One region of the Streptomyces sp. NPDC090119 genome, then DNA from elsewhere that is predicted to be linked to it. Evidence: riboswitches for the same ligand, from Rfam matches in the RefSeq annotation. Region 1 holds a riboswitch; each other region holds the start of a gene.

Region 1 (5,772 bases):
TGCCCTCCAGCTCCTCGCACGCCCTGATGGGCGGCCTCGTCGGCGCCACCGTCGCCTCGGCGGGCTTCGGCGCCGTCCACGGCGACATGCTGGTCACCAAGGTGCTGCTCCCGGCGGTCGCCGCGCCGATCGTGGCGGGTCTCGCCACGATGCTCGCCACCCGCCTCTCCTACCGCGTCGGCGGCCAGGGCGACGGCGAGGCCACCCGCAAGGGCTACCGCGCGGGCCAGATCGCCTCCGCCGGTCTGGTCTCCCTGGCGCACGGCACCAACGACGCGCAGAAGACCATGGGCATCATCACCCTCGCGCTCATCGCGGGCGGTGCGCTGGCCCCCGGTTCCAACCCTCCCACCTGGGTGATCCTCTCCGCCGGTCTGGCCATCGCGCTCGGCACCTACATCGGCGGCTGGCGCATCATCCGCACCATGGGGAAGGGCCTGACCGACCTGGAGCCCCGTCAGGGCTTCGCCGCGCAGACCAGCGCCGCGACCGCCATCCTGGCCTCCTCGCACCTCGGTTTCTCCCTCTCCACCACCCATGTCGTCTCCGGCTCGGTGATGGGTGCGGGCCTCGGCCGCAAGGGCGGTGTGGTCCGCTGGTCCACCGCCACCCGGATGTTCGCCGCCTGGGCGCTGACCCTCCCGGCCGCCGCGCTGGTCGGCGCGGGCGCCGAGGCCGTGACCGGCCTGGGCGACTGGGGCACCGGGCTCGTCGCCCTCTTCCTGATCGGCTCAAGCTTCGCCATCTGGAAGATCTCCCGCCGCGAGGTCATCGACCACACCCACGTCACGACCGAGGAGTACGTCGAGCCGGCCGGTGTGGTGACCACCGCGATGGCCATGGTCACGCCGCCCCCCGTGGGCATCGTCGCGGACGACCTGACGGCCACCATCCCGGCCGCCACCGCCGAGTCCCGTACGACCGAGCACACCCCCGCCACCACCGCGCCGTCCGCCCGGGTCTGACCACCCGGCAACTGGAGGAACATCCCGATGAAGATCGACTGGGCGGCCCTCGGCTCCGTCTTCGGCGTCAGCCTCGTGGTCACGGTGGCCCTGGTGGGCCTGTTCACCCTCGGCGTCAACGGCCTGGCCCGCCGCGAGCGCGCGGTGGCCACCGGCGGCTCGGCCCCGCTCGCGGTGACCGGCGCCTACGTCTGCTTCGCCGCCTGCGCGGCGGCGGTGGCGTACGGCTTCTACCTGATCGTCGCCTAGCACCCGCACTTCACGCGGACCCCCGCACGGCATGTGTCGTGCGGGGGTCCGCGCTGTCCCGTGAGGGGGCTCGGGTCCGGCGACGGCGGTGCTCCGCCGCGGGGACAGGACGCCACGCCGGAACGGCTCCGGGTCGACCAGCCGTACGGAGGACCTCGCACCATCCCTGCTGGAACAGGCCGCTCCACAGCACCTTCGCTGAAATCTGCTCGACGGGGACGTCGCACGAGGGGAATCATGGCCGAGTGACATCGACCGAAGCAGCGGCACTCGCTCTCCAGGACCATGCCGCTCTGTGGAGCGCGGGGGACGTCCGCGCGAGCGATGTCGTCGATGCGGCCTGTAGTGCGCTCGTCGCCGGACTCGACACCCCCGGCCTGCGCATTCTCGCCGCCTGCACCCGCGCCGAGGCGGACTACGACGTCCCCCACCTGCTTCCCGAAGCACTCGACGAACTCGGCCTCACCTTCTATCCGTTCGCCGACGAAGCCGGCCAGGAAGCCGCCGCCCGGGCCCTCGCACGCCGCGTGCTCGCCGGAGAGCTCACGCCCCGGGAGTTCGCCTTCCGGATGCACCAGCGCCACGGACATGAGCCGGCCCTGACGGAACGCCTCGCTGAACTCGACGACAAGTACGGCATCCTCGAATACGGCGACAGAGCCGTGGCTCAGGTCGATGCCGAGGTCACCGCGGAAGCCCGCCGCCTCGCAGCCCACCCCAGTGGCGACACAGCCGCGGAAGAACCGGGGGTTGCTGCCGGAGGCCACGGTGCCGGCCCGACAGGTGCCGGGGGCCTGTAGGGGGCCGGGCCACGCCCGTACGAGGCGGATGGGGCCGCGGGGTTTCCGCTGTTACCACCGGTGCCGGTGTGGGGCTCCACACACTCTTCTCCCGCAGGTCACAGGCAGGTTGACGGCCCTTCCGGGCACGTGGTGGACTTCGCGGGCCATGTACGGCGACAGCAGAGGAAGCCGGTGCGAATCCGGCGCGGTCCCGCCACTGTCACCGGGGAGAAGTCCCCGGAAGCCAGGAACTCTCGTCGCCGGTCTCGTCGAACCAGGGCGTGGACACCCTGAGTGAGGACTACCGTGATGCCCGGCCGTCGCCCGAGAACCCGCACCAGGAACACCGGCACGCCCACGGCGAGCTAGCCGATGGGCGCCGATCGCTCGTACGCGTACGGTGCCGCCGCCGGACTCCTCGGTGATCTCCTCCTGGGCGATCCCCAGCGCATGCACCCCGTCGCCGCCTTCGGGCGGGCCGCCGGGCGCGTGGAGCGCGCGCTGTGGCACGACCACCGCGGCTGGGGCACGCTGCACACCCTGGTGTGCGCCGGAGGCGTCACCGCGCTCGGCGTGGTGGCCGCACGCGCCGTACGCCCCTCCTTCACCGGCTCCGCCGCGCTGACCGCCGCCGCCACCTGGGCCGTCGTCGGCGGTACCTCGCTCGCCCGTGAGGCGTCCGCCGTCGGCGACGCCCTGGAGCGCGGCGACCTCACGGCCGCGCGCGCCCGGCTGCCGCACCTATGTGGGCGCGACCCACAGGCGCTGGACGCCGACGCGATCGCGCGCGCCGTGGTGGAGTCCGTCGCGGAGAACACCTCCGACGCCGTGGTGGGCGCCCTGGTGTGGGGCGCGGTCGCCGGGGTGCCCGGACTGCTGGGCTTCCGGGCCGTGAACACGCTGGACGCGATGGTCGGGCACAAGTCGCCGCGGCTGCGCCGCTTCGGCTGGGCCTCCGCCCGGCTGGACGACGTCGCGGGCTGGCCGGGCGCCCGGCTGACCGCCGTACTGGCCGTGCTCGCCGGGGACGACCCGCGCGGGGCGGTACGGGCCTGGCGGGCGGACGCGCACCGGCATCCGAGCCCCAACGCGGGCCCGGTGGAGGCCTCGTTCGCGGGCGCGCTCGGCGTCCGGCTGGGCGGCACCCTGTCCTACGGCGGCCGCGTCGAGCACCGGCCCGTGCTCAACGGCACCGGGCGGCCGGTCCAGGTCTCCGACATCGGGCGGGCCGTACGGCTCTCCCGCCGGGTCGGCATGCTCGCGCTCGGCGTCACCGTCGCCGCGCGCCTCATCGGGAAGGGGCGGGGCAGGTGAGCGGTGGTCTGCTGGTCGCGGGGACGACGTCCGACGCGGGCAAGAGCGTCGTGACGGCCGGGATCTGCCGGTGGCTGGTCCGGCAGGGCGTCAAGGTGGCGCCGTTCAAGGGGCAGAACATGTCCCTCAACTCCTTCGTGACGCGGGAGGGCGCGGAGATCGGGCGGGCGCAGGCCATGCAGGCACAGGCGTGCCGCACCGAGCCGACCGCGCTGATGAATCCCGTACTGCTCAAGCCCGGTGGTGAGCGCAGCAGCCAAGTGGTGCTGCTGGGCAGGCCGGTGGGTGAGCTGAGTGCGCGCGGGTATCACGGTGGCCGTCAACAGGCGCTGCTGGGAACGGTGTTGGAGTGCCTGGAGGAGTTGCGGGGCACGTATGACGCGGTGATCTGTGAGGGCGCGGGTTCGCCCGCCGAGATCAATCTGCGGCGCACCGACATCGTCAACATGGGCGTCGCGCGGGGCGCGGGGCTGCCCGTGCTCGTGGTCGGCGACATCGACCGGGGCGGGGTGTTCGCCTCCTTCTTCGGCACGGTCGCCCTGCTCTCCCCCGAGGACCAGGCGCTGGTCGCCGGGTTCCTGGTCAACAAGTTCCGGGGCGATGTCTCGCTGCTGGAACCGGGCCTGGACATGCTGCGCGGCCTCACCGGGCGGCACACCTACGGGGTGCTGCCGTTCCGGCACGGGCTCGGCATCGACGAGGAGGACGGTCTCCGGGTGTCCCTGCGCGGGACCGTGCGGGAATCCACCGTCGCTCCCCCGCACGGCGAGGACGTGCTGCGGGTCGCCGTGTGCGCGGTCCCGCTGATGTCCAACTTCACCGACGTGGACGCCCTCGCCGCCGAACCCGGCGTGGTGGTCCGCTTCGTGGACCGGCCCGAGGAACTGGCCGACGCCGACCTCGTGGTGGTGCCGGGCACCCGCGGAACCGTACGGGCGCTTGCCTGGCTGCGCGAGCGGGGTCTCGCGGAGGCGCTGGTGCGCCGGGCCGCCGAGGGGCGTCCGGTGCTCGGGATCTGCGGCGGCTTCCAGGTGCTCGGCGAGCACATCGAGGACGACGTCGAGTCCCGCGCCGGAAGCGTGCCGGGGCTCGGGCTGCTCCCGGTGCGGGTGCGGTTCCACCCGGAGAAGACCCTCGCCCGGCCCGTGGGGGAGGCCCTCGGCGAGCCCGTCGAGGGGTACGAGATCCATCACGGGGTCGCCGAGGTGCTGGGCGGGACGCCCTTCCTGGACGGCTGCCGCACCGGGCAGGTCTGGGGCACCCACTGGCACGGCTCGCTGGAGTCGAACGGCTTCCGGCGCGCTTTCCTGCGCGAGGTCGCCGCCGCCTGTGGGCGCCGCTTCGTCCCGGCCCCCGACACGTCTTTCGCCGCGCTGCGCGAGGAGCAGCTCGACCTGCTCGGCGACCTGATCGAACACCACGCGGACACGGACGCGCTCTGGCGGCTCATCGAGTCGGGCGCGCCCGCAGGACTGCCCTTCATTCCACCGGGAGCGCCCGCATGACCACAGTGTTGTTGCTGTCGACCGCCGACACGGACCTGCTGGCCGCCCGCGCCAGCGGCGCCGACTACCGGATCGGCAACCCGTCCCGCGTCGACGCGGCCGCCGACCTGCCCGCCCTCCTGGACGGGGCGGACCTCGCGGTCGTCCGGCTGCTGGGCGGCAAGCGGGCCTGGGAGGACGGGCTCGCCGCGCTGAAGGCGTCCGGCGTGCCGACGGTGCTGCTGGGCGGCGAGAGCGTGCCGGACGCCGAGCTGATGGCCGAGTCCACCGCCCCGGCCGGGGTCGTGGCGGAGGCGCTGCGCTATCTGGTCGAGGGCGGCCCGGCGAACCTGCTGGAGCTGTCCCGGTTCCTCTCCGACACCGTGCTGCTGACCGGCGAGGGCTTCGAAGAGCCGCACCGGATGCCGGAGTTCGGACTCCACGGCACCTACGAGCAGCGTCCCGGCCGCCCCACCGTGGGTGTGCTCTTCTACCGGGCCCACGAACTCAGCGGCAACACCGCCTTCGTGGACACCCTCTGCGCGGCCATCGAGGAACGCGGCGCCAACGCCCTCCCGGTGTACTGCGGTTCGCTGCGCGACGCGGACGCCGGGCTGTACGAGCTGCTGGGCCGGGCCGACGCGCTGGTCGCCACCGTGCTCGCGGCCGGTGGCGCGCACGCCTCGGCCGCCTCGGCGGGCGGCGACGAGGAGGCGTGGGACATCGGCGCCCTCGCCGACCTGAACGTCCCTGTGCTGCAGGGACTTTGCCTCACCTCCACGCGGGCCGCCTGGGACGCCTCGGACGCGGCCCTCTCCCCCATGGACGCGGCGATGCAGGTCGCCATCCCGGAGTTCGACGGCCGCCTCATCACCGTGCCCTTCTCCTTCAAGGAGCCAGGACCCGACGAGGTCCCGGTCTACGTCGCCGACCCCGAGCGCGCGGCACGGGTCGCCGGGATCGCCGTACGGCACGCGG
Region 2 (5,772 bases), on a different contig from region 1:
CCGCCGTCTCCCGGATCGGCGACAGCAACGTGCTCGGCACGGCCGCGCACCCTGTCGGCCCGGCCGCCGTGCACCTGACCGCGCAGGCCGTGCTGCTCGGCCCGTGGGGCGGCACCGCGGCGGCCGGTCCGGCCTGCGGCACCTGTCTGGCGATGCGGCGGCAGCGGCTGCGCACCCGCACCGAGCGGGAGGCGCTGGAGACCGGCACGGAGACCACGGCGGCCGGGGTCTGGCCGGTGCTGCCGGACCACACGGTGGACGCGGTGTGGTCGCTGCACCGGCTGATCGCCTCCGGCGCCGCCCGGCACTCCGCCGAGGGCCCGGACGCCGAGCTGCCCCAGGTCACCGAGGTCGACCTGGAGACGCTGCGGGTGCGGACGTTCCCGCTGCTGCCGGAACCGATGTGCCCCCACTGCCGTCCGTTCGCCGAGGAGGCGGAAGCGCGCGCGGCGGCGGAGGCGACCCTGCCCGCGCCGGGCCCGCTGCCCAAGCCGCGCCCGGACTCCTACCGGTTGCGCCGGGCGTCGGACCATCCTTTGCCGGTGAAGGCGCTGGCCAACCCGGTGTGCGGGGTGCTCGGCGGCGGCACCTGGATCGACGTCACCTCCCCCACCACCGCGCCGGTCGCGGGCAGCGTCTTCATGCGGGGGTACGCCGGTCTCACCGACGTCACCTGGAGCGGCCAGGCCAACTCCTTCGCCGACAGCCGCGACCTGGCCTTCCTGGAGGGCCTGGAACGGTACGCGGGCACCCACCGCCGACACCGCGCCCCGGTGGTGACGGCCTCCCTGGAGGAGCTGGGCGACCGCGCCCTGGACCCGCGTACGTGCGGGCTGTACGGACCGCGCACCTACGCCGAGGACCCGATGGTCGAGCCCTTCGACCCGGCCCGGCCGATCCCGTGGGTGACGGGCTGGTCGCTGCGGGACGGCCGCCCGGTGCTGGTCCCGGCCCGGCTGGTCTACTACAGCGCGGGCACGGCCGCCGACAACTTCGTCTTCGAATGCTCCAACGGCTGTGCCACCGGCAGCAGTTGGGAGGAGGCGGTGTTCTTCGGGCTGCTCGAACTCATCGAGCGGGACGCCTTCCTGCTCGGCTGGTACGGCGATCTGCCACTGCCCGAGATCGACCTGGACTCGGTGCGCTCGCCGAGCGTGCGCGCGATGGTGGCACGGGCCGCGCTCCAGGGCTACGACGTGCACGTCTTCGACAACCGGGTGGACCTGCCGGTGCCCGTGGTCACCGGGCTCGCGGTGCGCCGCGACGACGCGCCGGGCTCGCTGGCGTTCGCGGCGGGCGCGTCCTTCGACCCGGAGACGGCCGTGGAGTCGGCGGTCTCCGAGATCCTCACCTACATCCCGCACCTGCCCGGCCAGGTCGCCGAGCGGCCCGCCGAACTCGCTTCCATGGCCGAGGACTTCGACCTGGTGAAGCGGCTCCCGGACCACGCGGCGCTGTTCGGGCTGCCCGCGATGCGCGTGCACGCCACCGGCTATCTGAAGCCGCCCCGCACGGCCCCGCTGGAGGAACTGTTCGCCGGGTGGGAGGAGCGGCGGCCGCGCACCGGGGACCTCCGTGACGATCTGCTGCTGGTGCGGGACCTGTTGGGCGAGGCGGGGTGCGAGGTGATCGCCGTCGACCAGACCACTCCCGAGCAGCGCCGGATGGGGCTGCGCACGGTCGCCACGCTGGCTCCGGGGCTGCTGCCGATCGACTTCGGCTGGCTCAGGCAGCGGGCGCTCACCATGCCGAGGCTGCGTACCGCGCCGTACCGGGCGGGCATGGTCCCGGCGCCGCTCGATGAGGAGGAGTTGCGGCGGGTGCCGCATCCGTTCCCGTGAGCGGGGCAGGCGTACCGCTCGTCGGTGCGCGGGCCGTCAAGGGGCCCGCGCACACCGGCGGTCCCCGGCGCGCCGTGGCGGGCCGGGGACCGTGGGTGCGAACGCCTGGGTCAGGCGGTGCAGGAGGTGGTGCTGGTGGTGCTGGAGCAGGTGCTGGTGGAGGAACAGCTCGTCGACGAACCGAGCATGACCTCGCTGGCGTCCGAGTAGTCGGTGATCTCGAAGGTCTCCGACTCCAGGTCCAGGATCTCCTGGGCGAGGGAGGCGAGGTTGTTGTCAGCCATGATGGCTCCTTCCGGGTCAGGTGACCTGCGGCCGGCCGGGACGGCCCCGTCCGGTGGTGCGCTGAACCAGCCGGAGGAGCGTCCCCCCGACATCTCCCTTTCTACGCGCGTCCGACACCAACTCCCTTACCGATGGCTGTCACTTCGCTGACACCCCCGTACGACGACCCTCTGGAGTCCCCGCCGTGAGCAGCGACCAGTCCCGTCCGTCCGTGACCGTGGGCGGTGGTGTGCCGCCCGGTCTGGACGCCCTGCTGGCGTCCACCGCCGAGCTGTATCTCGACCTGCACCGGCACCCCGAGCTGTCCGGCGCGGAGGAGCGCACCGCCGCCACGTTCGCGGACCGGCTGACGGCCGACGGCTTCCGGGTGCTGCGCGGGGTCGGCGGCCACGGGGTCGCCGCCGAACTCGTCAACGGCGACGGCCCGGCCGTGCTGCTGCGCGCCGAGCTGGACGCGCTGCCGGTGGCCGAGGAGACCGGCGTGCCGTACGCCAGCACCGCGACCGCGCCGGGCCCGGACGGGCGGCCGGTGCCGGTGATGCACGCCTGCGGCCATGACGCCCATCTGGCGTGCGCGGCCGCCGCCGCCCGCTGGCTCGCCGGGCACCGGGACCGCTGGCGCGGCACCCTGCTGGTCGTCGGGCAGCCCGCCGAGGAGACGCTGAGCGGTGCCCGCGCGATGCTGGAGGACGGCCTGTACGACCGGATCACCGCGCCGGACGTGGTCCTCGCCCAGCACACCGCCGCGTTCCCGGCAGGAATGGTGGCGCACGCGGACGGGCCGCTGATGGCGGGCAGTGTGACGCTGGAGGTGGTGTTCGAGGGGGACGGCGGGCACGCGGCCACCCCGCATCTGACGGCCGATCCGCTGCTCGCGGCGGCCGGTGCGGTGACCCGGCTCCCGGCCGTCGCCGCCCGCGAGACGGACCCGGCCGAGCGGCTGGTGGTCACCGCGTCCTCGTTGCGGGCCGGGGACACCGGGCGCTCGGGGAACGTGATCGCCACCCGCGCCGAGCTGCGGGTCACCGTCCGCGCCCTCTCGGAGGCGGCGCTCGTGCGGGGCACGGCGGCGGTGGAGCGGGTGGTGCGCGCGGAGGCCGCGTCGGCTGGGCTGCCGCCCCGGGTCACCGTGCGCGAGCTGGCCCGCTCCGGCGTCACCCGCCCCGATCCGGGTGTCACGGCGGCCGTCCGCGCCGCCCACCAGGGGGCGTTCGGCGCCGCCCGCGTCACCGGCTGGCCCGCCTCCGCGGCGACCGAGGACTTCCCGCTGCTCACCGGCGCGGGCGGCCATCTGCACGGCCGTCCCGGCATCCGGGGTGCCTACTGGATGCTCGGCTCGGTCGGCCCCACCCAGTGGGCGGCCGCCCCCGGCACCGGCCCGGCGGAGAAGTTCCGGAGCCTGCCGAACAACCACTCCCCCCGCTTCCTGCCCAGCGTCCGCCTCACCCTGGACACCGGCACGGCCGCGCTGGTGACGGCGGCCCTGGCCCAACTGGGCCCGGCGGCGGGGTGAGCGCGATGCGCGTGGCCCGGATCACCATCCGAATGCCGGACGGTACCGGCGGCGGGCGGTCACGGCCCGTAGGCTGACCGTGCAGCTGGTTCGCCCCGTCCGCCAGACGGGGTGTCGTAAGAGGGAACCCGGTGGGAATCCGGGACTGCCCCGCAGCGGTGAACGGGAACGACCGCCGTCATACGCACTGGGTCCGACGCACGGACCTGGGAAGCGACGGCCATTAGGTGTCCTCCTGGTGAGGACGCGCCCGTGAGTCCGAAGACCTGCCATCTGCCCGTGCGCGACCCGTTCGCGTACGGAGTTCCGGTGACCTCGAGGGCGGGTCGGCGTACGCATAGGGACGGACCACCGCGTCGCGCGGGCCGGGCCGCCTGGTCGTCACCCCTTCACGTGCTCGTCCCGTCGCCGGGACCTCAGGGATTCATCTCGTGAAGGAGATCTCCGTGACACCGAAGTCCGCAGCCGCGGCAGCACGGTCCACCGTGTACGGCTACCCGCGTCAGGGCCCGGACCGGGAACTGAAGAAGGCCATCGAGGGCTACTGGAAGGGCCGCGTCACCGCCGACGCCCTCCGGGCCACCGCGGCGGGCATCCGCCGCGCCAACTGGCAGGCGCTCGCCGAGGCGGGCATCGACGAGGTCCCGACCGGGGACTTCTCGTACTACGACCACGTGCTGGACACCAGCGTCATGGTCGGCGCGATCCCGGCCAGGCACCGGGCGGCCGTCGCCGCCGACCCGCTGGACGGCTACTTCGCCATGGCGCGCGGCACGCAGGACGTGCCGCCGCTGGAGATGACCAAGTGGTTCGACACCAACTATCACTATCTGGTGCCCGAGTTGGGCCCGGACACGGTGTTCTCCGCCGACTCCGCCAAGCAGGTCGCGGAGCTGAAGGAGGCCCTCGCGCTGGGCCTCGCCGCCCGGCCGGTGCTGGTCGGTCCGGTGACCTACCTGCTGCTGGCCAAGCCCGCGCCCGGTGTCCCCGCCGACTTCGATCCGCTGACCCTGCTGGACCGGCTGCTCCCGGTGTACGCCGAGGTGCTGGCCGATCTGCGCGCGGCCGGGGCGGAGTGGGTGCAGCTGGACGAGCCCGCGCTGGTGCAGGACCGTACCCCGGCCGAGCTGAACGCGGCCGAGCGCGCCTACCGGGACCTGGGCGCGCTCACCGACCGGCCGAAGCTGCTGGTCGCCTCCTACTTCGACCGTCTCGGCGAGGCGCTGCCGGTGCTGGCCAAGGCGCCGGTGGAGGGGCTGGCGCTGGACTTCACCGAGGCCGCCGCCGCCAACCTGGACGCGCTCGCCGCGGTCGGCGGGCTGCCCGGCAAGCGGCTGGTGGCCGGTGTGGTCGACGGTCGCAACATCTGGGTCAACGACCTGTCGAAGTCCCTGGCCACCCTGGGCACCCTGCTCGGGCTGGCCGACCGGGTCGACGTCGCCGCCTCCTGCTCCCTGCTGCACGTGCCGCTGGACACCGCCCCCGAGCGGGACATCGAACCGCAGATCCTGCGCTGGCTGGCCTTCGCCCGGCAGAAGACCGCCGAGATCGTCACCCTGGCCAGGGGGCTGGCGCGCGGCACGGACGCGATCGCCGCCGAACTCGCCGCGAACCGGGCCGACCTGGCCTCCCGCACCGGCTCCCCCATCACCCGTGACCCGGCCGTCCGGGCCCGCGCGGAGGCCGTGACGGACGCGGACGCCCGCCGCGCCCAGCCGTACCCCGAGCGGGCGGCCGCCCAGCGGGCCCACCTCGGGCTGCCGCTGCTGCCGACCACCACGATCGGCTCGTTCCCGCAGACCGGCGAACTGCGCACCGCCCGCGCCGACCTGCGCGCGGGCCGGATCGACACGGCCGGGTACGAGGAGCGCATCAAGGCGGAGATCCAGGAGGTGATCTCCTTCCAGGAGAAGACCGGCCTGGACGTCCTGGTGCACGGCGAGCCCGAACGCAACGACATGGTGCAGTACTTCGCCGAACAGCTCACCGGCTACCTCGCCACCCAGCACGGCTGGGTCCAGTCCTACGGCACCCGTTACGTGCGTCCGCCGATCCTGGCCGGTGACATCTCCCGCCCCGAGCCGATGACGGTGCGCTGGACGACGTACGCCCAGTCGTTGTCCGACCGCCCGG
Region 3 (5,772 bases), on a different contig from region 1:
GGCACGTACTGCGCCTGACCCCCGCTGCGATAGGGCGCCGCGACCAGGCGCCGGGCCGCGTGGTTGGAGGCGGCCACCCCCAGCTCGCCGCGCAGCATGTGCAGGCACAGGTCGATGCCGGAGGCCGCCCCGGCCGACGTCAGCACGCTGCCCTCGTCCACGAACAGCACGTTCTCGTCCACCCGGACCAGCGGATACCGGGCCGCCAGCGCGCGTGCGTAATGCCAGTGCGTGGTGGCGCGTCGGCCGTCCAGCAGACCGGTGGCCGCCAGCGCGAACGCCCCCGTGGAGATCGCCGCCAGCCGCGCACCCCGCCCGTGCGCCGCGACCAGCGCCGCCACCACCGGCTCCGGCGGGTCCTCCCGGTCCGGGAACCGGTAGCCCGGCACGAACACCACGTCCGCCCACTCCAGCGCCTCCAGCCCGTGCGCCACGTGGTACGACAGCCCGTCCCCGCCCGCCACCAGCCCCGGCGCGGCCCCGCACACCCGCACCTCGTACGGCATGCTCGCGCGGGTCGTGAACACCTGCGCCGGAATCCCCACGTCGAGCGGCTTGGCGCCCTCCAGGACGAGAACGGCGACACGGCGACGGCGGGAGGAGGGCACGGTCAGCAGGGTACGCAAGGCGCGGCGCGGCCATGGCGCGAAACCCCCGCCGAGCGCCGGACAACCCCCCGATATGCTGCTGTTTTTCCCGTACCGGCCGCCCATGGCCGCCCTCGGAAGGACCGACCCGTGGAGTTCCGGCTGCTCGGCACCGTCTCCGTCGACACCCGCCGGGGACCACTGCCGCTCGGCCCCGCCAAGCGCCGCAGCGTGCTCGCGGCGCTGCTGCTGTCGGCCAACACCCCCGTGCCGATGCACCGGTTGACCGCCTGCCTGTGGGACGACGAACCCCCGAGCCAGGCGCGGAGCGTCATCCAGGGCCATGTGTCCCGGCTGCGCGCCCTGCTCGCCGAGGGCGACGCGGAGGCGTACGGCGTCGAACTCCTCACCGCCGGGGACGCGTACGCCCTGCGGCTGCCGGAAACCCTGCTCGACGCCCAGCGGTTCGAGGAACTGCTGACCCTCGCCCGCGAACAGCGCGACCCCGCCGACACCGTGCTGATGCTCGGCGACGCCCTCGCGCTGTGGCGCGGCCCCGCCCTCGGCGGCGCCTTCGCCGGACCGCCGCTCCAGGCCGCCGCACACTCCCTGGAGGAGTCCAGGCTCGCAGCCGTGGAGCAACTGGCGCTCGCCTACGGCAGGTTGGGCGAGCATCACCGAGCGGCAGCCGTGCTGCGCACCGAGGCCGTCGCGCATCCGCTGCGCGAATCGCTGTCCGCCGCGCTGATGACCGCCCTGTACCAGGCGGGCCGCCAGTCGGAGGCGCTCGACTGGTTCCACCGCACCCGCAGACTCCTCGCCGACGAGCTCGGCATCGACCCCGGCCGCGAACTCGCCGACGCCTACGGGCTGATCCTGCGCGGCGACCCCGTACCGGAGCTGCTGGCCGCGCGTCCGACGCCCGAGGCCGAACCGGTGCGGCCGCCCGTGGCACCGCGCCCCGCTCTCGTGCCCGCCGAGGCGCACGCCGACCTGCTGCCCCGCGCGCCCCGCGGCTTCCACGGGCGCGGCCCGGAACTCGCCGCGCTCGGCCGGGCCGCCGCCGGGGAGGCGCCCGTGTGCCTGGTCACCGGGCCCGCCGGGGTCGGCAAGACCGCCCTCGCGCTGTGCTGGGCGCACCGCAACGCCGACACCTTCCCCGACGGACGGCTCTTCGCCGACCTGCACGGCTTCAGCGACACCGGCGAGCCGTCCGTCACCGAGGTGCTCCGCGAGTTCCTGCTCGCCCTCGGCGTGCCGCCGCGCCGGATACCGGAGTCGGCCGCGGCCGCCGCCGCACTGTTCCGCACCCTCACCGACCGGCTGCGCCTGCTGGTCGTGCTCGACAACGCGCGCGACTCCGCCACCGTCCGCGCCCTGCTGCCCGGCGGCGCCGACTGCGTCACCGTCGTCACCAGCCGCCACCGGCTGGAAGGGCTCATCGCCTCCGACGCGGCCCGTCCCGTCCCGCTCGGCACGCTCGACGCGCGGGACGGCACCGCACTCCTCGCGGGCGTCCTCGGCGAGGAACGCGTCCTCGGTGAACCGGTGGCCGCGCGCAGGCTCGCCGAACTCTGCGGCGGACTCCCGCTCGCCCTCCGGGTGACCGCCGCCCGGCTCGCGGGCCGCCCCCAGTGGACCCTGGCCCACCTCGCGGACGAACTCGCCGACGAGCGCGGCCGGTTGGCCCACCTCGCGGTCGACGACACCGGTGTCCCGGCCGCACTCCGCCTGACCCTGCAGCACCTCCCCGGCGAGGCCGTGCAGCACTTCGGCAGGCTCGGCCACCACCCCGGCACCCACTTCGACCCCTACACCGCCGCCGCCCTCTCCGGCACCGACCCGCCGGCCGCCGCCCGCGCCCTGGAACGGCTCGGCGCCGCCCACCTCGTCACCGAGACCGCGCCCGGCCGCTGGGAACTGCACGACCTCGTACGCCTCTACGCCCGCGACCTCGACCCCGCGAGCGGCCTCCAGGCGCTCACCGGCGTCCTGGACCACTACATCGCCACCGCGTTGGCCGCCGCCGAGACGGCCCAGCCGGGCGGCGAGCCCTGCTTCTCGCTGCCCGCCGACTTCCGACGCCCGTCCGCCGTACGGGGCTTCACCGACCGGGCGGAGGCGATGGGCTGGCTGGCCGCCGAACGGGAGGACCTGGCCCGCGCGGTGACCGCCGCGCGGGCCGCCGGGCTGGACGACCGGGCCTGGCGGATCATCCTCCTCCAGTGGCCGCAGGTGGTGTGGCGCTCGCGGGACAACTGGGTGCCGCTGCTGTCCACGGCCCTGGAGTGCGCCCAGACCGTGGCCGACCCCTACGCCGAGTCCCGCGTCCGCACCCTGCTCGGCTGGGTGCTGAGCGAGGAGGGCCGCCTCGCGGACGCCCGCACCCTCCTGGAACCCTCACCCGCCCTGGCCCGCCGCACCGGCGACCGCCTCGGCGAGGCCACCGCCCTGATCAACCTGGCCGTCGTCCAGTCCGCGGAGGGCGACCTCGACGCCGCCCGCACCCACTGCGCCCGAGCCGCCACCCTGGCCCGCGAGGAGGGCAACCCGCACACGGAGATGCTCGCCCTCCTCCACCTCTCCCGCACCCACCTCACCTCCGGCGCCCCGGAACAGGCCCTCCGCGTCGCCCGCACGGCCCTGGACCTCGGCCCCGAACACGAGGAAGCGGCCCGCACCTCCCTCCTCCACACCGTCTGCGGCGAGGCCCACCTCGCCCTCGGCGACGAACCCGAAGCCCTCCGCCTCCTGGAACGCGCCGCCGACGAGGCGGAGTCCACGGGATACGACGAGGGAGCGGTCCGTGCCCTGGAGGTCCTGCTACGGGTCAGCGGCCGCGCGGACCACCGGAAGCGGCACGAGGCGGCGGTACGCAGGCTCGCGGGGGAGGACTCGTAGCGGGAGCCGCCGTCAGAGGGGCGTCAGCCGGACGTCAGTGGGACGTGAGCGGCGGCGGTGAGAGTGGGGATGTCAGCAGGTCAGAGGCTGACCGGCGGCCGGAAAGGGCCGTTGTCGACGTTTCACCTCCCGGGGGAAATCATCATGAACGCATCGCGCCGCACGGCCCTCTTCTCCGTCGCCGCCTCCGCCGCGCTCGCCCTGTCCCTGACCGCCTGCCAGAGCGGCGAGGGCACCAAGGCCGAGGGCGCGCCGGTCGCCCAGGACACGGCCTCCGCCGCTGCCTCCGCCACCGCTTCCGCGCCCGCGGCCGGTACGAGCACCGACACCGGTACCGCCACCAAGGGCACCAGCACCGCCGTCGGGACCGCGCACAAGACGGGCACCGGTTCCTCCGCGGCCAAGAAGGGCACCGCCGCCACCCCCCTCTGCCGCGCCCAGGACGTCAAGGTCAGCTCCGAGCGCCAGGACGGGCCGCCCTACACCCACATCATCCTCACCGCGCGGAACACCTCCGGCCACCGGTGCGAGATGGCGAGCTTCCCGCACATCCAGTTCCTGGAGAGCCACAAGCAGGACGTGCCGTCCGTGGCCAAGAGCAAGCCCGCCGTGCCGACGGTGCTGAACCCCGGTGACCCGGCGTTCGTCCTGGTCAAGCTCTCCGACGGCGGAGTGGACGAGGACAACGAGGTGGTGAACGCGTTCCAGCTGGTGCTGCAGGGCGACTCCACCGTCATCGCGGTGAACTCGTCGGCAGGCGGCGGCCTCGCCGTCGACCCCGCCAAGACGCTCACCGGCTACTGGACGACCGAACTGCGCAACGGCGCCGACGACTTCTGACCCGCACCCCCGGCGACGCACCTTCGGGAGAGGAAGATCACCCGAGGGTGCGTGGTCTTGGCCAGGCAGAGCGCACGCGGTACCGTCGGGGCGATATCGACGACGGCGAAACGGAAGCCGGTGGGAAACCGGCACGGTCGCGCCACTGTGTGCGCGGTCCCGCAAGGGGGCGCGCGAGTCAGACCCGTGGCCGTCGTCCTGTGCACCACCGAGATGGGACGCGAACTCCCAGAGGAGGTACTGCCATGGCGCAGACCGTCGCTCAGCCGACCGCCGGAAACCCGGCCGCTCCCGCCACCCTGCCGCTGAAGGAGATAGCGCCCTGGGCGGTCTTCTTCGGCGTCCTCATGCTGGTCCTGCTGTACTTCGTCGGCGCCGAGCAGGGCGCCACCTCCGTGTTCAACGGCACGGACGTCCACGAGTGGGTGCACGACGCCCGCCACCTGCTCGGTTTCCCCTGCCACTGACGCGAGGGACGCCGCACACACCATGAACTCCGCAACCGTGAGAAACCTCCTCGTGCGGGGCATGCTCGCCGGCCTCGGCGCCGGAGTGCTCGCCCTGATCGCCGCGTACTTCCTCGGCGAGCCCAGCGTGGACAGCGCCATCAGCTTCGAGGGCCACCACTCCCACGAGCACGAGGTCGAAGTCGTCTCCCGCTCGCTCCAGTCCACCGCCGGACTGGCCACCGGCGTCCTCGTCTACGGGGTCGCCTTCGGCGGCATCGCCGCGCTCGCCTTCTGCTTCGCGCTCGGCCGCGTCGGCCGCTTCGGCCCCCGCGCGACCGCGCTGCTGCTGTCCGGCACCGCGCTGCTCGCCGTGTACGTCGTGCCGTTCCTGAAGTACCCGGCGAACCCGCCCTCGGTCGGCGACCCGGACACCATCGGCAAGCGCACCACGCTGTACTTCCTGATGATGCTGCTCAGCGTGCTGCTGGCGGTCGGCGCGACCCTGCTCGGCAAGCGGCTCGCCCCGCGCCTGGGCAACTGGTACGCGACCTTCGCCGCCGTGGCCGTCTTCGCCGTGGCCATCGGGCTGGCGTACACCTTCCTGCCGGTCATCAACGAGGTGCCGCACGACTTCCCGGCCACCCTGCTGTGGCGGTTCCGCCTCTCCGCGCTGGCCATTCAGACGGTGCTGTGGGCCGGATTCGGCCTTCTCTTCGGTGAGTTGGCCGAGCGGCTGCTGAATCCGCGGCCCGCAGCGGCCCGCGACACGGGCCGGGCGGTCGCCGCCTCCCACTGAGCCGAAGGGCCCCCGGAAACTTCCGGGGGCCCTCTTCAGTCGGCCGCGAGCGGGCGTCCCAGCCGCAGGTTCCAGCGCCCGGCCCGCCCGGACAGCTCCGTCGCGGTCAGTGGCGCCACGTCCAGCCGCCAGAACGCCTCGGCGGGCAGCCCCAGCGCGTGCACCACGGCCGCCCGCACCACGTCGGGCTCCACCACGG
Region 4 (5,772 bases), on a different contig from region 1:
CGGTCCTCGGACCGGTCCGGGCGGCCGTCGTGTCGAGGGAGGTCTGGGCCACGGGCGTCACTCGTGCGGTCTGCGGCGTGCGGAGTACACTCCGGCGCCCACGATCATCAGGACGAGGGCCGCGCCCGCGACCACGGGCAGCACGGAGCCGGTGTCGTGCGGCGCGTCGGCGGCGGGCTCGGCGTCGAGCACCTGGGTGGTACGACTGCTCGTCGGCGAAGGGGTGCCGCTCGCCGCCTCGGTCGGGCTGGGCGACGCGGAGACGGACGGTGAGGGGCTCGGGTCCGGCTTCTCGGTGGGCTCCGGCTTCGGCTTCGGCTTCGGCTTCGTGGTCGCGGGCGCGGGCTTCTTCGGCTCCTCGGTGGGCTGCCGTTCCGGTGCCGGGCCGGTGTCCACGCCCGGGGGCGGCTGTGGGGCCTTGGCGGTGGAGGCGGGACGGCCGGTGCCGCTCGGCCTGGTGTTGTGCGCGCGCAGTTGGTCCGGGGTGACCTTGGGGCGGCCCTGGGTGCCCTCGATGTCGGTGCCACCGAAGATCCACAGGTCGACGCTGCCGGGCCTGGGCTTGTAGAGCATGGCGCCGAGCTGGCTGTACGTCCAGGTCGTGGCGCCGGGGTCGGCGTGCCAGTACGACCAGTAGGCGGAGGCGGGCGGGGTGAGCACGCAGTCGTCCTGGGCGGCGGTCGGGTACTGCCTGCCGCCCTGGTATCCGCTGTAACCGATGCGGCAGATGAACGCCGGGCCGTCGTGACCGGTGCCGGTGGTGCGCCAGCCGCCCTGGTTGAGCAGCTCGTACCCGGTGGTCGGCGTGGTGCCGCACGACCGGTAGACGGGGCCGCCCCAGTGGCTGAAGTCCACGGCGAGGACCACCCCGGAGGTGGTGGTGCAGCGGCCCATCGCCTGCGGGTCGGCCGCCGCCGGGGCGACGGTCGCGCCGAGCCCGGCGGCGGTCAGGCCGAGCGCGGCCACCAGCCGGGCCAGCGCGCGCGGGAACCGTCCGGTGATCATCGCTTCTCCAGTGCGTCGGTACGTCGCCGTGCGAGGACGACGGTGCGCCAGCCGACGGCACACAGCAGCGCGGCGATCCCGGCGAGCGCGCCCGCCTGTACGCCGGTCGAGGCGAGGACGCCGTCCCCCGCATCGCCGTTCGCGTCCACGGTGGTCGGCGCGTCCGGACCGCCGCCCGGCGTGTCTCCGGGTGTGACGATCTGCGGCGCACCGCCGCCGCTAGCCGTCGGGGTGGGCTGCGCCGACGTGCCGTCAAGGCTGCGCTTCAGCGTGCCGAAGGAGACGCCGGTGGCGCCGCCGACGGCCTGGGTGGAGGCTCGCAGGTCGGAGCCGCGCTGGCCCTCCTTGGCGACGTTGAAGCCGCCGTCGGGGTTCTGCTGCGAGGCGAGGAACTTCAGCGCCCGGGAGATCTCGTCCCCGTACTCCGCCTTGTCCAGGGACAGGCCCTGTACGGCGAGCGCGGCCGAGTTCACCGAGTCACCGGCCGCGCCGGGGAAGCCGCCGTCGGCCAACTGCTTCGAGGCGAGCCATCCCAGCGCCTTGTCGACGGCCTGGCCGGCCCGGTCGCCGCCCGCGAGGTCCAGGGCCATCGCGGCGATGGCGGTGGAGTCGACGTCCGCGTCCCCGGTCGGCGGGATCAGGCTCGGCCACGCGCCGTCGTCCCGCTGCAGGCTCTCCACGTAGGCGATCGGGGACCGGGCGGCCTCCGCCTCCCCGGCGCGCAGTTGCGCCATGACGGCAAGGGACTGGGAGAAGACCGAGGGCGCGTAGGTGTAGGCGCCCTCGGCGGCGCAGGAGCGGTCCGGCGCCGTGCTGGGCGCCGCGCACACGGCCTTGTCGAGGGCGGCGATCAGGTCGTGCCCGGCGAAGTCGCGCGGGTCGCGGCCCACGGCCTCGGCGAGCAGCGCGGTCTTGCCGATCGAACCGCCGCCCGCGTACTGGGTGCCGATGCCCGTCCAGTCGCTGACGGTGCGGCCCTCGCCGTCCTTGCCGCCGTGGTCGAGGAAGTCGACGATGCCTCGCAGCCCGGCGTTGTCCAGTCCGGTGGCGGCGAGCGCGTAGGCGCCGTCGATGGTGAGGCCGAAGTCGGCGCGGCCGGAGCCGGTGCCGGTCGGGTAGTACCGGCCCTGTGTGAGCTGCCCCGCGCCGGTGAGGTAGGCGACGCCCCGCTTGAGGTCGGGGCCCTTGCCCGGTGTCGGGTTGGGAGTCGGCTCGGTCGTGGTCGGCGGAGGGGTGGTGGGTTCGGCCTTCTTGGTGGTGAGTGCCGTCAGGTCGGTGCGGGCGCCCGCGAGGACGGCCACCGGGGTGGCGTAGAGGGTGGAGTCGGTGGCGTCCTGGTCGAAGCCGAAGCCGCCGTCCGCGAGCTGCGTGCGGGAGAGCCAGCCCTCGGCGGCGTTGGCCCGGTTGATCCGGCCGAGGGCGCGCAGTGCTTGGGCGGCGTACGAGGTGGCGATCACGTCGCCGGTGTCCGAGCCGGTGGAGCCGGGGAAGGCGCCGTCGTCCCGCTGGTTCCTCATCAGGTAGTCGCGGGCCTTAGTGACGGCGGCGGTGTGGCCGCCCGCCTTCTCGAGGGCGAGGGCGACCAGGCCGGTGGTGGCGGCGTCGCCGTCGCAGTTCTCGCCCGGCCGGATCAGGATGCTGGTGACGCCACCGTCCTTGCACTGGACCTGAGTGAGCCGGTCCACCGTCTCGGCGGGGGGTTCGTGACCCGCCCGGAGCAGCGCGAGGACCGCGCGGGCCTGTTCGTCGGCGTAGCCGATGCCGCGGAAGTCGCCTCGCGCGGTGCATCCGTCGGCGGGTGCGGCGGCGGTGCACACGTGCGCGGTGAGGTCGGCGAGCAGGTCGCGGCCGCCGAAGTCGCGGGGGTCGCCCTCGGTGGACTCCGCGAGCAGGGCCAGCCGGGCGGCGGCCGCCGTCTCGGGCGTCCGGCCCGTGCCGCCGGGGGTCACGTAGTCCGCGACGTGTCGTGCCAGGAAGGACGTGACCTTGTCCAGGGTGGCGCCCCTGCCGTCGGCGGCGGCCAGCGCGTAGCCGGTCTCCACGGTCAGCAGGTAGTTCGGGCTCTCCGCGCCGTCGTCGACGACGCGTTCGCCGTCGGTCAGCCGCCCCTTGAGCCAGGTGGCGGCGGCGGCCACACCGACGGTGCCGGGAGCCCCGGTGGGCTCGCCGGGCTCGGGGATGGTCGTGCCACCGGCGCGTACGTCGTCGGGGGTGAAGGCGGGCCTGCCGGTGGTGCCGCCGATGTCGGTGCCGCCGTACACCCAGGCGTCGACGTCACCGTCCTTGAGCTTGCGGTCCATCGCACCGTACTGGCTGTACGTCCAGTCGTCCTGGCCGGGAGAGGCGGTCCAGTAGGACCAGTAGGCGGTGGCCTGCGGGGTGAGCACGCAGGGTTCCCGGTCCGGGGTCGGGTACTGGGTGCCCGAGCCGAAGGTGCCGAAGCCGATGCGGCAGATGAAGGCGGGGCCGTCGTGCTGGGTGCCGGTGGTGGTGAAACCCCCGTCGTGGAGGAGTGCGTAGCCGGTGGTGGGGGTGGTGTCGCAGCCTCGCTCGACCTTGCCGCCGAAGGGCTTGAAGTCGACCGCGACCACGGCGCCCTTGGTGCCGGTGCAGTCGCCGACCGGTGCCGCCGCGGCGGGCGGAGCGGTGGACAGGAAGGCGAGGCAGGTGGCGGCGGTGACGAGCATCGCGGACAGCGCGGCCGTCATAGCTCTCGGCCATCTTCGTGCCAGTGCGTGCGTGCTCCCCATGGTCCTCACCACGGCCCCCTCGGTGTGTGGCCGAGGCGGGGGAACGAACACGTGGCGCACGCCCCTGGCCGGGGCGGTGAGCCGGGCGGCTGGGCGGGTCGCACCACGCCGTAGTCCGCGACGGCGTCTGTTGCTGTGGATCACGCTCCAGGCATTCCGGCTCGCCCGACGGATCGGGCCCACGGTTGCGGGTCAGCGCCGGAATTCGACCGGCTTCCCCTGGAACTGCGTTGCGTAGCAGGCGGATTGGAGCACGAGTTCACAGAACCCGTCAAGGCGGTGGCACTGTGGCGGGATCGGGCACGCGTCGGGTACTGTCCCGCCCTGCCGAGTGGGGGAACCCGGTGGGAGTCCGGGGCTGACGCGCAGCGGTGTGGGGGCGGATCGACCGTCCCCGAGCCCGAATGCCCAGACGGCACAGGTTGGTTGGAAGTCGGTCCACGCGTCCCGGACGGCGGCCATGTCCCGCCGCGTGCACCCGTCAGGGACCCGCTCGGGCCGGTCGGCGTCCCCCTATTCCTGGAGCACGCCATGCCCCGTCCCCTGTCCGTCCGTCGCGCCGCGTTCACCGCGGCCGCCGCATGCGGCGCCTTCGCGCTGACCGCGCTGCCCGCGGCGGCCACCGCCACCCCGGCCCAGATCGCGACCTCGAAGACCAACGGCGTCGCCTACCTCAAGTCGCTGCAAGCCGCGGACGGTTCGTACGCGGGCTCGGGCCTGTCCAACGAGTGGGCGTTCAGCGCCTTCGCCGCGGCCGGGACCGCCGCGGTGGACGTCACTCCCGGCGGCGACACGACCAAGAACGCGAGAACGGTCTACAGAAACCTGCTGGCCACCAGCACCTGGCCGTCCGCCTCCCCCGTGGTCACCGACTACGAGCGCGCCACCCTCAACGCCTACGCGGCCGGGATCGACCCCGCCCGTGTCTCCGCCTCCCGCAATCTGATCGCCGACGTCTACCGGTACTGGCAGACCGCCGAGCCCGGCTACTTCGGCCCGTCCGCCAACTTCAACGGGACCGTCTTCGCCGCCCTCGCCCTGGGCGGCGCGAGGACCACGTCCGCCCAGCCCCGCGTCCCCCAGGCGCTGCGCGACTCCCTGATCACCCGGATACGCGCCAACCAGCACGACGACGGCGGCTGGAACTACGGCAAGGCCGAGGGCGACCCCTCCCAGCTGGGCGCCACGAGCGACATCGACATGACCGGCGCCGCGATGGCCGCGCTGTGCGTCTCCGGCGTGCCGAACACGGACACGGACATCGCGCAGGCCAAGGCGTTCCTCAAGGGGAAGCTGGTCGCCAACACCGGTGCGTTCAACGCCATGTTCGGCGTCAACACCGACTCCAACGGCTGGGCCGTCTCCGGCCTCAACGCCTGCGGCATCAACCCCCAGACCGGCGACTTCCTCACCTCCAAGGGCAAGACACCGGTGGACTTCCTGATCAGCCAGCAGTTCAACCCCGGCGGCGGCTTCAAGTACCTGCCCAGCGACACGTCACCACAGGCGTACGCGTCCATCGACGGCCTGCGCGCGGTCGCCGGAGGCGGCTTCACCGCCACTCCCCCGGTGCCGGTCACCTCGGGCGCTTCGCAGTGGGTCGCGCAGGGGTCGCTGACCGCGGGGACGGCCACCTCGTTCGCCGTCACCGTGGACGACGGTGCCGGAAACCTGAAGGTCTGCTCGGTCGCCCTCACCCCGACCGGCACCACGACCACCCTCGGCGCGGTCCTCGACGCGGCGGCCGGTGCGGCGACCCCCTCCGGCTGTGCCGGCGGTGTGACGCCGTCGTCCGGCACGGGGCAGATCACCTCGCTCAACGGCAAGGCGAACAGTGGCTCCAACACGTGGAAGGTGAGCGTCGACGGTTCGTCGTTCGCCTCGGCCACCCGTGGCAAGAGCATCGCGGTGGGCGACACGATCGCCCTGCGCTGGGGGGCCTGAGCCCGACCGTGGGGCTCGCCGAATCCGGCGGGCCCCACGTCCTCAGCCCGTGTCCTCGGCCACGGGGTACGGG

The links. Region 1 has a riboswitch for cobalamin ahead of ACIPPM_RS07500 (cobalamin biosynthesis protein). Riboswitches for the same ligand answer to the same signal wherever they lie in the genome.
Region 2: it holds a riboswitch for cobalamin, as region 1 does, so the genes downstream of both, metE (5-methyltetrahydropteroyltriglutamate--homocysteine S-methyltransferase) here and ACIPPM_RS07500 (cobalamin biosynthesis protein) in region 1, are expected to answer to the same signal.
Region 3: it holds a riboswitch for cobalamin, as region 1 does, so the genes downstream of both, ACIPPM_RS29365 (CbtB-domain containing protein) here and ACIPPM_RS07500 (cobalamin biosynthesis protein) in region 1, are expected to answer to the same signal.
Region 4: it holds a riboswitch for cobalamin, as region 1 does, so the genes downstream of both, ACIPPM_RS05710 (prenyltransferase/squalene oxidase repeat-containing protein) here and ACIPPM_RS07500 (cobalamin biosynthesis protein) in region 1, are expected to answer to the same signal.

What each region holds. Positions count from the first base shown of each region.
Region 1 is NZ_JBIVDK010000002.1:26,418-32,189, forward strand. It holds gene ACIPPM_RS07485 (anion permease) at 1-965, shown strand, start outside; gene ACIPPM_RS07490 (hypothetical protein) at 993-1,214, shown strand; gene ACIPPM_RS07495 (hypothetical protein) at 1,460-2,014, shown strand; cobalamin riboswitch at 2,139-2,271, shown strand; gene ACIPPM_RS07500 (cobalamin biosynthesis protein) at 2,369-3,310, shown strand; gene ACIPPM_RS07505 (cobyric acid synthase) at 3,307-4,815, shown strand; gene cobN (cobaltochelatase subunit CobN) at 4,812-5,772, shown strand, end outside.
Region 2 is NZ_JBIVDK010000008.1:60,453-66,224, reverse strand. It holds gene ACIPPM_RS29395 (TOMM precursor leader peptide-binding protein) at 1-1,841, shown strand, start outside; gene ACIPPM_RS29390 (thiazolylpeptide-type bacteriocin) at 1,952-2,125, opposite strand; gene ACIPPM_RS29385 (amidohydrolase) at 2,311-3,639, shown strand; cobalamin riboswitch at 3,709-3,928, shown strand; gene metE (5-methyltetrahydropteroyltriglutamate--homocysteine S-methyltransferase) at 4,086-5,772, shown strand, end outside.
Region 3 is NZ_JBIVDK010000008.1:53,579-59,350, forward strand. It holds gene ACIPPM_RS29350 (GlxA family transcriptional regulator) at 1-608, opposite strand, end outside; gene ACIPPM_RS29355 (BTAD domain-containing putative transcriptional regulator) at 738-3,488, shown strand; gene ACIPPM_RS29360 (DUF4232 domain-containing protein) at 3,633-4,328, shown strand; cobalamin riboswitch at 4,389-4,538, shown strand; gene ACIPPM_RS29365 (CbtB-domain containing protein) at 4,574-4,795, shown strand; gene ACIPPM_RS29370 (CbtA family protein) at 4,818-5,573, shown strand; gene ACIPPM_RS29375 (histidine phosphatase family protein) at 5,609-5,772, opposite strand, start outside.
Region 4 is NZ_JBIVDK010000001.1:1,248,240-1,254,011, reverse strand. It holds gene ACIPPM_RS05720 (energy-coupling factor transporter transmembrane component T) at 1-61, opposite strand, end outside; gene ACIPPM_RS05715 (hypothetical protein) at 58-1,005, opposite strand; gene ACIPPM_RS05710 (prenyltransferase/squalene oxidase repeat-containing protein) at 1,002-3,713, opposite strand; cobalamin riboswitch at 3,884-4,019, opposite strand; cobalamin riboswitch at 4,090-4,165, shown strand; gene ACIPPM_RS05705 (hypothetical protein) at 4,287-5,699, shown strand; gene ACIPPM_RS05700 (short-chain fatty acyl-CoA regulator family protein) at 5,742-5,772, opposite strand, start outside.